DNA from 2 places in the Mediterraneibacter sp. ICN-202921 genome. Region 1 is predicted to be linked to the other one. Evidence: predicted binding sites of a transcription regulator. Region 1 holds the regulator's gene; the other holds the start of a gene.
The links. The regulator HrcA, encoded in region 1, represses chaperone genes, less so after heat shock. The targets are predictions, from matches to a motif close to TGTTAGCACTCNNNNNNNNNGAGTGCTAACA.
Positions count from the first base shown of each region.

Region 2: a site for HrcA is predicted at 1,201-1,231, ahead of WKT01_RS06230 (Hsp20/alpha crystallin family protein). Genes of this name have one in related genera too.

Region 1 covers NZ_JBBKBE010000016.1:52,484-58,088, forward strand. The annotation lists gene lepA (translation elongation factor 4) at 1-1,091, shown strand, start outside; gene hemW (radical SAM family heme chaperone HemW) at 1,093-2,271, shown strand; gene hrcA (heat-inducible transcriptional repressor HrcA) at 2,435-3,484, shown strand; gene grpE (nucleotide exchange factor GrpE) at 3,512-4,174, shown strand; gene dnaK (molecular chaperone DnaK) at 4,233-5,605, shown strand, end outside.
Region 2 covers NZ_JBBKBE010000005.1:97,157-102,761, forward strand. The annotation lists gene WKT01_RS06225 (hypothetical protein) at 1-876, shown strand, start outside; gene WKT01_RS06230 (Hsp20/alpha crystallin family protein) at 1,413-1,865, shown strand; gene WKT01_RS06235 (putative ABC transporter permease) at 2,021-3,331, shown strand; tRNA gene WKT01_RS06240 (tRNA-Gly) at 3,460-3,530, shown strand; gene WKT01_RS06245 (YesL family protein) at 3,647-4,288, shown strand; gene WKT01_RS06250 (xanthine phosphoribosyltransferase) at 4,285-4,878, shown strand; gene WKT01_RS06255 (HAD family hydrolase) at 4,878-5,552, shown strand.

The DNA.
Region 1 (5,605 bases):
TCGGATACTTTGGTGCAGGACAGTTTATACCATGCCAGGAACTGAGCGCCGGTATGGTAGGATATATAACGGCGAGTCTTAAGAATGTAAAAGATACAAGAGTAGGTGACACGGTGACCAATGCGCAGGAACCATGTGCCGAGCCGCTTCCGGGATATAAGAAGGTCAATCCGATGGTGTATTGTGGTTTATATCCAGCGGACGGCGCAAAGTATCCGGACCTTAGAGATGCCTTGGAAAAACTACAGTTAAATGACGCTGCCCTGCAGTTTGAAGCAGAGACGTCTGTTGCGCTCGGTTTTGGATTCCGCTGCGGCTTCCTGGGACTTCTGCATTTGGAGATTATTCAGGAACGTTTAGAAAGAGAATATAATTTGGATCTGGTGACAACGGCGCCAAGTGTTATCTATAAGGTGCATAAGACAAATGGGGAAGTGATCGATCTGACGAATCCGACGAATCTGCCGGATCCGGCGGAGATTGATTATATGGAAGAACCAATGGTAAAGGCAGAGATTATGGTGACATCTGAATTTATCGGTGCGATCATGGATCTATGCCAGGAACGCCGGGGGGTATACCAGGGAATGGAGTATATTGAAGAAAAACGGGCGGTTCTTCATTATCATCTTCCGCTAAATGAGATCATCTACGATTTCTTTGATGCCTTGAAATCTCGTTCCAGAGGCTATGCTTCTTTTGATTACGAGATGTTGGGATATGAACGTTCTGAACTGGTGAAGCTGGATATTCTTATCAACAAAGAAGAAGTAGATGCACTGTCCTTCATCGTCTTTAGCGGAAGCGCATATGAACGGGGAAGAAAAATGTGTGAAAAATTAAAAGAAGAAATCCCCCGTCAGCTTTTTGAAATTCCTATCCAGGCGGCGGTCGGCAGTAAGATCATTGCCAGAGAAACTGTCCGCGCGATGCGCAAAGACGTTCTGGCCAAATGCTACGGCGGTGATATTTCCCGTAAGAAGAAACTGCTGGAGAAGCAAAAGGAAGGAAAGAAGAGAATGCGCCAGATAGGAAATGTAGAAATTCCACAGAAGGCGTTCATGAGTGTTTTAAAACTGGATGATGATTGATATGAGAAAAGAATTAGAATTGTATCTGCATATCCCATTTTGCGTCAGGAAATGTGCGTATTGTGATTTTTTGTCTGCGGCTGCGGATGAAGAGACGATACGGCGATATGTGGATGCATTGATCTGCGAGATAGAAAGGCAGCGCACATTTGCGCGGCAATATATAGTGACAACAGTTTTTATGGGCGGAGGAACTCCGTCCATTTTAGCAGGAGAAGAAACGGAGCGCATTTTCCGCGCTCTATATCAGACGTTTACATTTGCAGAGAAACCTGAGATTACGATAGAAGTGAACCCCGGCACTGTATCGGAGGAAAAATTAAGACGGTGGAAAGCGTCCGGGATCAATCGTCTGAGTATTGGACTGCAGTCGGCGGACGATCGGGAATTAAAATTTCTGGGCAGGATACACACATTTGAGGCATTTACAGATACATTTCATATGGCGCGGAGCTGTGGTTTTGAAAATATCAATGTAGATCTGATCTCTGCGATCCCGGGACAAGATCTTGAGAGCTGGGAACGGACTTTGAAAAGAACGGCAGAAGCAAAGCCGGAGCATGTCTCCGCATATAGTCTGATATTGGAGGAAGGCACGCCCTTTTATACCTGGTATGTAAACGAAGAACGACCACAGGGGAAGAAAGATCTGCCGGCGCTTCCGGGAGAGGATGCAGACAGGGAGATGTACAAAAAGACAGAGAGTATTTTAAAAGCATACGGTTACGAACGGTACGAAATCTCGAATTATGCAAAGAAGGGATATGCATGCCGGCATAATCTGGGATATTGGGAACGAAAAGAATACCTAGGCCTGGGACTTGGCGCCGCGTCTTTGATAGGGGAACGACGTTTTTCCAATACAAGCAGTTTAGGCGAGTATCTTCAGATCTTTGAGACTGGACAGCCGACTGCTTCTGCGAGAGTCGGCACGGAGATCTTAAGCATAGAGGATCAGATGGAAGAATTTATGTTTCTGGGACTCCGCAAAATGAAAGGGATCTCTTACGCGGAATTTTTTGATCGGTTTGGAAGGGAAGCATACAGCGTATATGGGGAACAGATCCAAAAGCTAAAAGAAGAGGGGCTTTTAAAAGAACAGGAGGGTTTTCTTACTCTGACAGATTTCGGCATTGATATCAGCAACTATGTATTCGAGAAGTTTCTTTTTGACAGGTAGGATAGGAAAGCATATATTTTGACTTTCTAAGATTTGACTTCCTAATCCTAAAAAATGTATAAACAGTGTTGACAAACACAAATCCTAGTGCTATCTTAATATACGTAAGGTGTTAGCACTCAAAACTAAAGAGTGCTAATAAGCTTTAGGAAGGGAGAAAAAGATGGTGACGGACACAGGTTTAAATGAAAGAAAACTGACGATACTAAAAGCAATCATCCAGAACTATCTTGAGACAGGAGAACCTGTTGGTTCAAGGACCCTTTCCAAATATACAGAACTGAATTTAAGTTCTGCGACGATCCGGAACGAGATGGCGGATCTGGAAGACTTGGGTTATATTTTCCAGCCGCATACATCTGCGGGGCGGATTCCCTCTGACAAGGGATATCGGTTATATGTCGATATGCTGATGGAGGAAAAAGAGCAGGAGATTACAGAACTGAAAAATACAATGCTTGAGAAGACGGGGAAGGTGGAGCAGGTCTTGCAGCAGGCGGCAAAGGTGCTTGCCGCAAATACCAATTATGCGACCATGGTATCGTCTCCTATGAACAACCGCAATACACTGAAGTTTATCCAGTTGTCCCAGGTGGATGAAGAACAGATCGTGGCTGTTATTGTAATGGGAGGAAATGTAATCAAGAATAAGATCATTGAAGTTGGCGAAAGCTTAAGTAATGAAAACCTTCTGAAGCTGAATATGCTGCTGAATACAACATTGAACGGGATGTCGATCGATCAGATTACACTGGGGCTGATCGCGCGGTTAAAAGAGCAGGCAGGTATCCACAGCCAGGTGATCGGAAATGTGCTGGACGCAGTGGCGGAGATCATCCATGTAGAAGATGATATGGAGATTTATACGAGCGGCGCGACGAATATTTTCAAATATCCGGAATTGAGCGATAAGCAGAGCGCCCAGGAGATCATCAGTGCATTTGAGGAAAAGCAGCAGCTAGCTGATCTGGTGACGGAGACGCTTGCCAGTGAGGACAATCATGGGATCCAGGTGTATATCGGAGACGAGACGCCTGTTAAGACGATGAAGGACTGCAGTGTAGTGACAGCAACATACGAACTGGGAGAAGGCATGAAAGGAACGATCGGTATCATCGGTCCTAAACGTATGGATTATGAACATGTCATGAAAACGCTGAAAACTTTGCAAAATGAGTTGGATGCGATTTACAGTAAAGAGTCGAAAGAATAGGAAGGTGAAAAATCAGTGGATGAAAAGATGAGCAAAGAAGATATGGTAAAAGAAGCTGTTGAAGAGGCAAAAGCAAAGGCAAGTGAAAAGCAGAAAAAAGATGAAGACAGCGTAAATGCAGAAGAGACAAAAGCAGCTGAAGCAGAAGAGACAAAAGAAGAACAGACCGAGGAAGGCACAGAGCAAGACGTAGAAGATACTGAAAGTGAAAAGCCAGAAAAGAAGAAGTTGTTTTCTAAAAAGCCGAAGAAAGACAAAAAGGATGAGAAAATAGAAGAACTTACAGATCGGCTGACGCGGCAGATGGCGGAATTTGATAATTTCCGAAAGCGTACAGATAAAGAAAAATCACAGATGTATGAAATCGGAGCAAAAGATGTGATTGAAAAGATCCTTCCAGTTGTCGATAATTTCGAGAGAGGGCTCGCAGCGGTGAAGGAAGAGGAAAAGGGCAATCCTTTTGAAGAAGGAATGGAGAAGATTTATAAACAATTGATGACAACACTGGAAGCCCTTGAAGTAAGACCGATAGAAGCAGTCGGCAAGGAATTTGATCCGGATTTTCATAATGCAGTGATGCATGTAGAGGATGAGGAACTGGGAGAGAATATCATCACAGAAGAGTTCCAGAAAGGGTACACATACAGAGACAGCGTGGTAAGGCACAGTATGGTAAAAGTAGCAAATTAATATTCCATAAACAGAATAAAGAAATAGATCAGAAGATCAATGAAGGAGGAATCTTAGTATGGGAAAAATAATAGGAATTGACTTAGGTACAACAAACAGCTGTGTGGCTGTTATGGAAGGCGGGCAGCCCACAGTCATCGCGAATACAGAAGGCGCGAGAACGACACCGTCTGTCGTAGCATTTACAAAGACAGGAGAACGTTTAGTCGGTGAGCCGGCAAAGCGTCAGGCAGTAACGAATGCAAGCAGGACGATCTCATCGATCAAAAGAGAGATGGGCTCAGACCATAAGGAAGATATCGACGGAAAGAAATATTCACCACAGGAAATTTCGGCTATGATCCTGCAGAAGCTCAAAGCAGATGCAGAAGGATACTTAGGTGAGAAAGTTACAGAAGCAGTGATCACTGTTCCGGCTTATTTTAATGACGCGCAGCGTCAGGCGACAAAGGATGCCGGTAAAATCGCGGGTCTGGATGTAAAACGTATCATCAATGAGCCTACGGCTGCCGCACTTGCCTATGGCCTGGATAATGAAAAAGAGCAGAAGATCATGGTATATGACTTGGGCGGCGGAACCTTTGATGTTTCGATCATCGAGATTGGCGACGGAGTCATCGAAGTACTTGCAACGGCAGGAAACAACAGACTGGGCGGAGACGACTTTGACCAGAAGATTACAGATTATATGCTTGCTGACTTTAAAGCAAAAGAAGGCGTAGATTTATCTACAGATAAGATGGCTCTCCAGAGATTAAAAGAGGCCGCAGAAAAAGCGAAAAAAGAACTTTCTTCTGCTACAACGACGAATATCAACCTTCCGTTCATCACAGCAACAGCAGAAGGGCCGAAGCATTTTGATATGAATCTGACAAGAGCAAAATTTGACGAATTGACAAGAGATCTTGTTGATAAAACAGCAGAACCTGTGAAGAGAGCACTTTCTGACGCAGGACTGACCGCATCTGAATTAGGGCAGGTGCTGCTTGTCGGCGGTTCCACACGTATACCGGCTGTACAGGAAGAAGTGAAACGTCTGACGGGAAGAGAACCAAGCAAGTCCCTGAATCCGGACGAATGTGTTGCGCTGGGCGCTTCTGTACAGGGAGGAAAACTTGCCGGAGACGCAGGCGCAGGAGATATCCTTCTTCTGGATGTTACTCCGTTGTCACTGTCTATTGAGACAATGGGCGGTGTCGCTACAAGGCTGATCGAGAGAAATACGACGATCCCTACAAAGAAGAGCCAGATTTTCTCTACAGCAGCAGATAATCAGACAGCAGTAGATATTAATGTAGTGCAGGGCGAGAGACAGTTCGCAAAAGATAATAAATCACTTGGTCAGTTCAGACTGGATGGTATTCCGCCGGCTCCACGCGGAATCCCGCAGATCGAGGTTACATTCGATATTGATGCAAATGGTATTGTAAA
Region 2 (5,605 bases), on a different contig from region 1:
TTGACACAGCAAATGGTGGGCGCATACACGATTGTGCCGGAATATATTCCATTTGAAGAAGCGCAGGGAACTATGCAGATTATGGAACACAAATTTTACAAGCAGGGAGATCAAATATTCCATTTAGCAGAAAACAAACTGGATACATATGAATATTCAGAAGAGGGGATGAAATTTGTTTCTTCTATGGAACTGGATGATGAATATGAATATATATCTGCCGATCCTAATGGAATGCTCTATCTTTCGCAGGGGATTTTTGAGGTGATCGGAGTAAAAGACGGTCAAAAAGCATTACAGACAACGATAACAGGTGACCTGACCATGCATCCGTCCGGTGAATGGGGAATTAGTTTTTGGGTAAACAGTGATACGCAGAAGATTACGAATAAAGAGGGAAATCTGACAGCAGCGCCATGGATCTTGACAGGACTAAATGACGATACCGCAAGAGAAGGTCCATTTTCCATGTTGGACGATGTGGAGATTTCGAATCAGCATATCTTAGTAGCAGGAAAAATTGCCGCCGAAGAAGACAATACAAAAATTATTGTTTATGACTATGAGGGAAACCAGCTTATGGAATTAGGCGGAGCAGATATCAGTGATCCGGATAAGCTGGGTAGTATCACAGGCATGGCAGAAACCGAGAATGGTTTTGTAGCTATAGACGGAAACATGAGAAGCATACAGTTTTGGGATAAGGAAGGCGTACATGTGGGTGTTGTCAGGACAGAAGATATTTTCGGTACCGATTATCCATGGTTGGAAGATATGCAGCTTTTAGATGATGGGGCGGTCTTGATTATGGCTACGCAGGAAAGGGAAGACGGATCCGCCAATGAACTTATGCTTTTTAAATTGACAGGTTTCTGATAGAAGGAGGCGTTTTTGCCTCCTTTTACTAGTTCTCGGATATTTCTATAACAAGATGTCTGCTGTCATATTGTGATATTTTGAAACTTTATAGTCCATAATAAGAAAGGACAAAGCACGCTGTGTGAACAAGGGAAGAAGCTTTTTAGAAAGGAATGGTTCTCATGGCAACTCGTGAGCTGACTGATACTACAAGAGTTGCATGGAAAGATATAAACATCAAGGCAAAAACAGTTAATGTAGATCACCAGCCCATATAGATGTAACAATGGAAGTGTATAACCATATCATTGATTTTAAGGGGGGTGCAAAAAAACATGAAAAAATTAGCACTCACCTCTTGACAGTGCTAACATACATGTGCTATATAATAAGTAGAACAAAAGGAAAGGAAAAAAGATACAACATATCGTATTTCCGATTCTTTAGATTCCACGCTTACAACACTTGCGAAGGACTTCAAGGGTGCTGATGGCAGCCGCGTAAGCGGTTCATAGAAAATCATGAAAGATAGAAAATGAAAGGAGAAATGACGTATGATGATGCCGAGTATTTTTGGAGAAAATTTATTTGATGATGATTGGATGAGCTTCCCGTTTGAGAGTGATTTCTGGGGAAAGAGAAATCCGCTGTATGGAAAAAACGCAAAAAATATGATGAAAACAGATATCCGGGAACATGATCAAGGATATGAAATCGATATTGATCTTCCTGGCTTCAAGAAAGAAGAGATCAGCGCTCAGCTGGAGGATGGATATCTGACCATATCTGCTTCCAAAGGTTTGGATAAAGAGGAAGAAGACCAGAAAGGCAAATATATCCGTAAAGAGCGTTATGCAGGGGCCATGCAGAGAAGCTTTTACGTAGGGACAGCCCTTACCCAGGAGGATATAAAGGCGAAATATGAAAATGGTATTTTAAGACTTTCCATTCCAAAGAAGGATGAAAAGGCTGTAGAGACGAAAAAGCATATTGCGATCGAAGGATGATAACTAGAGGTACTCATAAAGTAAAGTCCTTATCACATAGAACACCCCGGTTCTCAATAAAATTTGAGAGAGCCGGGATGTTTTTTTCGACAAAAAATTTCTTTTTCGACATAAGTGTGATATGATACCTTCATCAGTAGGAAAGGAAATGAAATATGCAGTATACGATTTATGAGCTGATCTGGTTTTATTATATCTATTCTTTTATAGGATGGGCGGCGGAAGTAGCGGCTGCCGCTTATAAAAGACACACGTTTGTCAACCGGGGGTTTGTAAGCGGACCGCTTTGTCCGATCTATGGCGCCGGAGCGGTGGCAGTAGCGGTATTTCTTCCGGAACTTGCACACCGGCTTGTCTTTTTATTCTTGGGCGGCATGATCATTACGACGTTTATTGAGTATCTGACCGGCAGAGTAATGGAAAAAATGTTCCAGCACAAATGGTGGGATTATTCGAATAAGCGTTTTCAGCTGGATGGGTATATCTGCCTGAAAAATTCCGTACTGTGGGGAGTTTGCTCTGTTGTGATGATCTGCTTTGCCGACCCGTTGCTTTGTGAAGGAATATTATGGCTGCCTCGTTGGATAGGAGAAATTCTGCTGTGGATACTGTCGGGCCTTCTTCTGATCGATTATATAGGTTCTGGACTGGCGATTTTGGGTCTTAAGAAAAAGAATGGAAAGATTGAGCAGATCACAAGTGAATTAAAAAAGACTTCCAAAGTGATAGAAAACGCGATGACCCGGCAGCTTCAGAAACGTATGGTAAAAGCATTTCCCAATATAAGCCAGGAGGATGCTGCCTGCCGGGAAAAACATGTTCCGGCTGTATTTGCGGAAGGGTGTGGATTTTATAAACTGATTTCGCTGTTTTTTATCGGAGCATTTCTGGGGGACATTGTGGAAACGATCTTTTGTCTCATTACGACAGGGCGGCTGATGAGCAGAAGCAGCGTCGTGTATGGACCATTCAGTCTGGTGTGGGGGATCGCGTGTGCGCTTCTGACGTGGATACTGTACAGATACAGAGATAAAAGCGATCGGTATATTTTTGTTTTCGGCACCTTCCTGGGAGGGGCGTATGAATACATATGCAGCGTGTTTACAGAGCTGGTATTTGGAACGGTATTCTGGGATTATAGCAAGATTCCCTTTAATCTGGGCGGAAGGATCAATCTTTTGTATTGCTTTTTCTGGGGGATAGCGGCAGTTGTATGGATGAAAGGCATCTATCCGAAGCTGTCACAGTGGATAGAAAAACTTCCGATGAAGATGGGAAAAGTGTTAAGTATCTGTATGATCGCATTTATGTCTGTGAACATCGTCATATCTGCTCTGGCGCTGGATCGGTATACAGAGCGGCAGACAGCAGAAAGTGCAGAGACGGCGGTCAGTGATTTCTTTGACGAGCATTTTCCGGATGACAGGATGGAAAAGATTTATCCGAATATCATTTTGACAGAATAAACCGCACTTGGTTTTGCATGGTTTTTGCGATTTGATTTTGCTCGGTTTTACCTTTTGCTCGGTTTTTGAAAAAAATACTTGCAATTTGATCTGATATATGATAATATACCACTTGTGTCAGAGATGACGCGGGTGTAGTTCAATGGTAGAACACCAGCCTTCCAAGCTGGATACGTGGGTTCGATTCCCATCACCCGCTTTTTTCATACCCGGAAATAAAATATCCTGTGAGTCTGCGAAAAGCAGACTCTTTATTCATATATAAAGATATGCTATACTATACGCGTATGGAACAAAGAAAGGTGATACGTAGTTATGAAATTTAATATGATGGATAATGTGGTTACAAGAGCGCTTTCCCGTATCTGTGATTTTGTGATCCTGAATGTCCTATGGCTGGTCTGTTCTGTCCCGATCGTGACGATCGGCGCTTCCACGGCGGCATTGTATTCTGTAATGCACAAGATCGTAAGAAATGAAGAAGGGTACATAGCAAGGAGCTTTTTCAAGGCGTTTAAAGAGAACTTTAAACAAAGCACGATCATGTGGCTCTTGTTTCTGGTCCTTGGCACGATTCTTTCGGTGGATCTAAATGTGGCGAAGATGTTGGAAGGTACGATGAGACTAGTGTTCCAGGTCATATTTGGATTTTTTAGTTTCTGGCTGTTTGCTGTTTTCCTCTATGCATTTCCATTGACAGCACGGTATGAAAACAGCATAAAAGCGACGTTTAAGAACGCCGTTATCCTGTCCATTGCCAAACTGCCATATACGATCTTGATGATGGTGATCACAGCAGGGCCGGTACTGCTGTCTTTGCTTACAGTCAGAACGCTTCTTGTATCGGTTCCGATCTGGATGGGGATCGGAGTTTCTATAGTAGCATGGTTAAATGCGTATATTTTAAAGTGGGTATTTAAAATATTTGAGACGGATCAGGAGGGGAATAAAGGATGAATTTTTTAGAAGAACGAATCGTAAAAGACGGAGTAGTCAAAGAAGGAAATGTACTAAAGGTAGATAGTTTCCTGAACCATCAGATGGATATTGAGCTGCTGGAACAGATGGGAGAAGAATTCAAGCGCCGTTTTGAGGGGAAGACGATCAATAAGATCCTCACGATCGAGGCTTCGGGTATAGGGATCGCCTGTATCACAGCACAGTATTTCCATGCGCCGGTGGTATTTGCCAAGAAGTCACAGAGCATTAATCTGGATGGAGAGATGTATGTGGCAGAAGTGGAATCTTTCACACATAAATGTAAAAACCATGTGATCGTTGCGCAGAAATTTTTAGGGCCGGAGGATCATGTATTGATCATCGATGATTTCCTTGCGAATGGATGTGCTCTGCAGGGATTGATACAGATCGTACAGGCTGCCGGAGCGACCGTGGAAGGAATCGGGATCGCGATTGAGAAGGGCTTCCAGTCCGGCGGAAGGATCATCAGAAACCTAGGCTTTCAGTTAGAATCTCTGGCAATCGTAGAGGGGATGGACGCACAGACAGGGGAGATCCAGTTCAGACCTCAGAAGGAGAAAGAGTGATGTGGAAAAGACCAGCGCCGATCGAGGGGCTGGTTTTTGATATGGATGGACTTCTTGTGGATTCCGAGAAGATCGTACAGAGATCGTGGGCGTATGCGGGCGAGATATTAGGCTATCCCGATTTTGGCTCTCATATCTACCATACGATCGGGATGAATCTGGCGGGGCGGACAAAATACTTTCAGGAGCATGTATCGAAGGACTTTCCAATGGAGAAATTTACGGTCATAACAAGGGAAAAGTTCCATGAGATCGTGGACAAGGAAGGATTAGACATTAAGCCGGGAGCAAGAGAATTACTCCTCTTTGCCAAAGAACATGGACTTAAGACCGGACTTGCCACATCTTCCCGCAGACAGCACGCCCAGGAAAATCTGACTCGTCTGGGTTTGTTTGCGTATTTTGATGGTATCGTCTGTGGAGATATGGTGTCCAAGAGTAAACCGGCGCCGGAGATTTATGAGAAGGCATGCCGTGAGATTGGTACCGATCCGGAACATACCATTGCGCTTGAAGATGCACCGTCGGGAGTGCAGTCTGCGCACGCTGCAGGCATGCACGTGATCATGATCCCGGATATGGTAGAGCCATCCAAAGAGACAGAGAAACTTCTTTTGTACCGTTTTGATACGTTGTTTGATGTCATAAAGATGTTGGAAGCGATTTTAGTTTAGACGTTTTCGGCTGCCTGATAAAGCAGTCTCTTTCTTTATTCTTAAGAAATTCT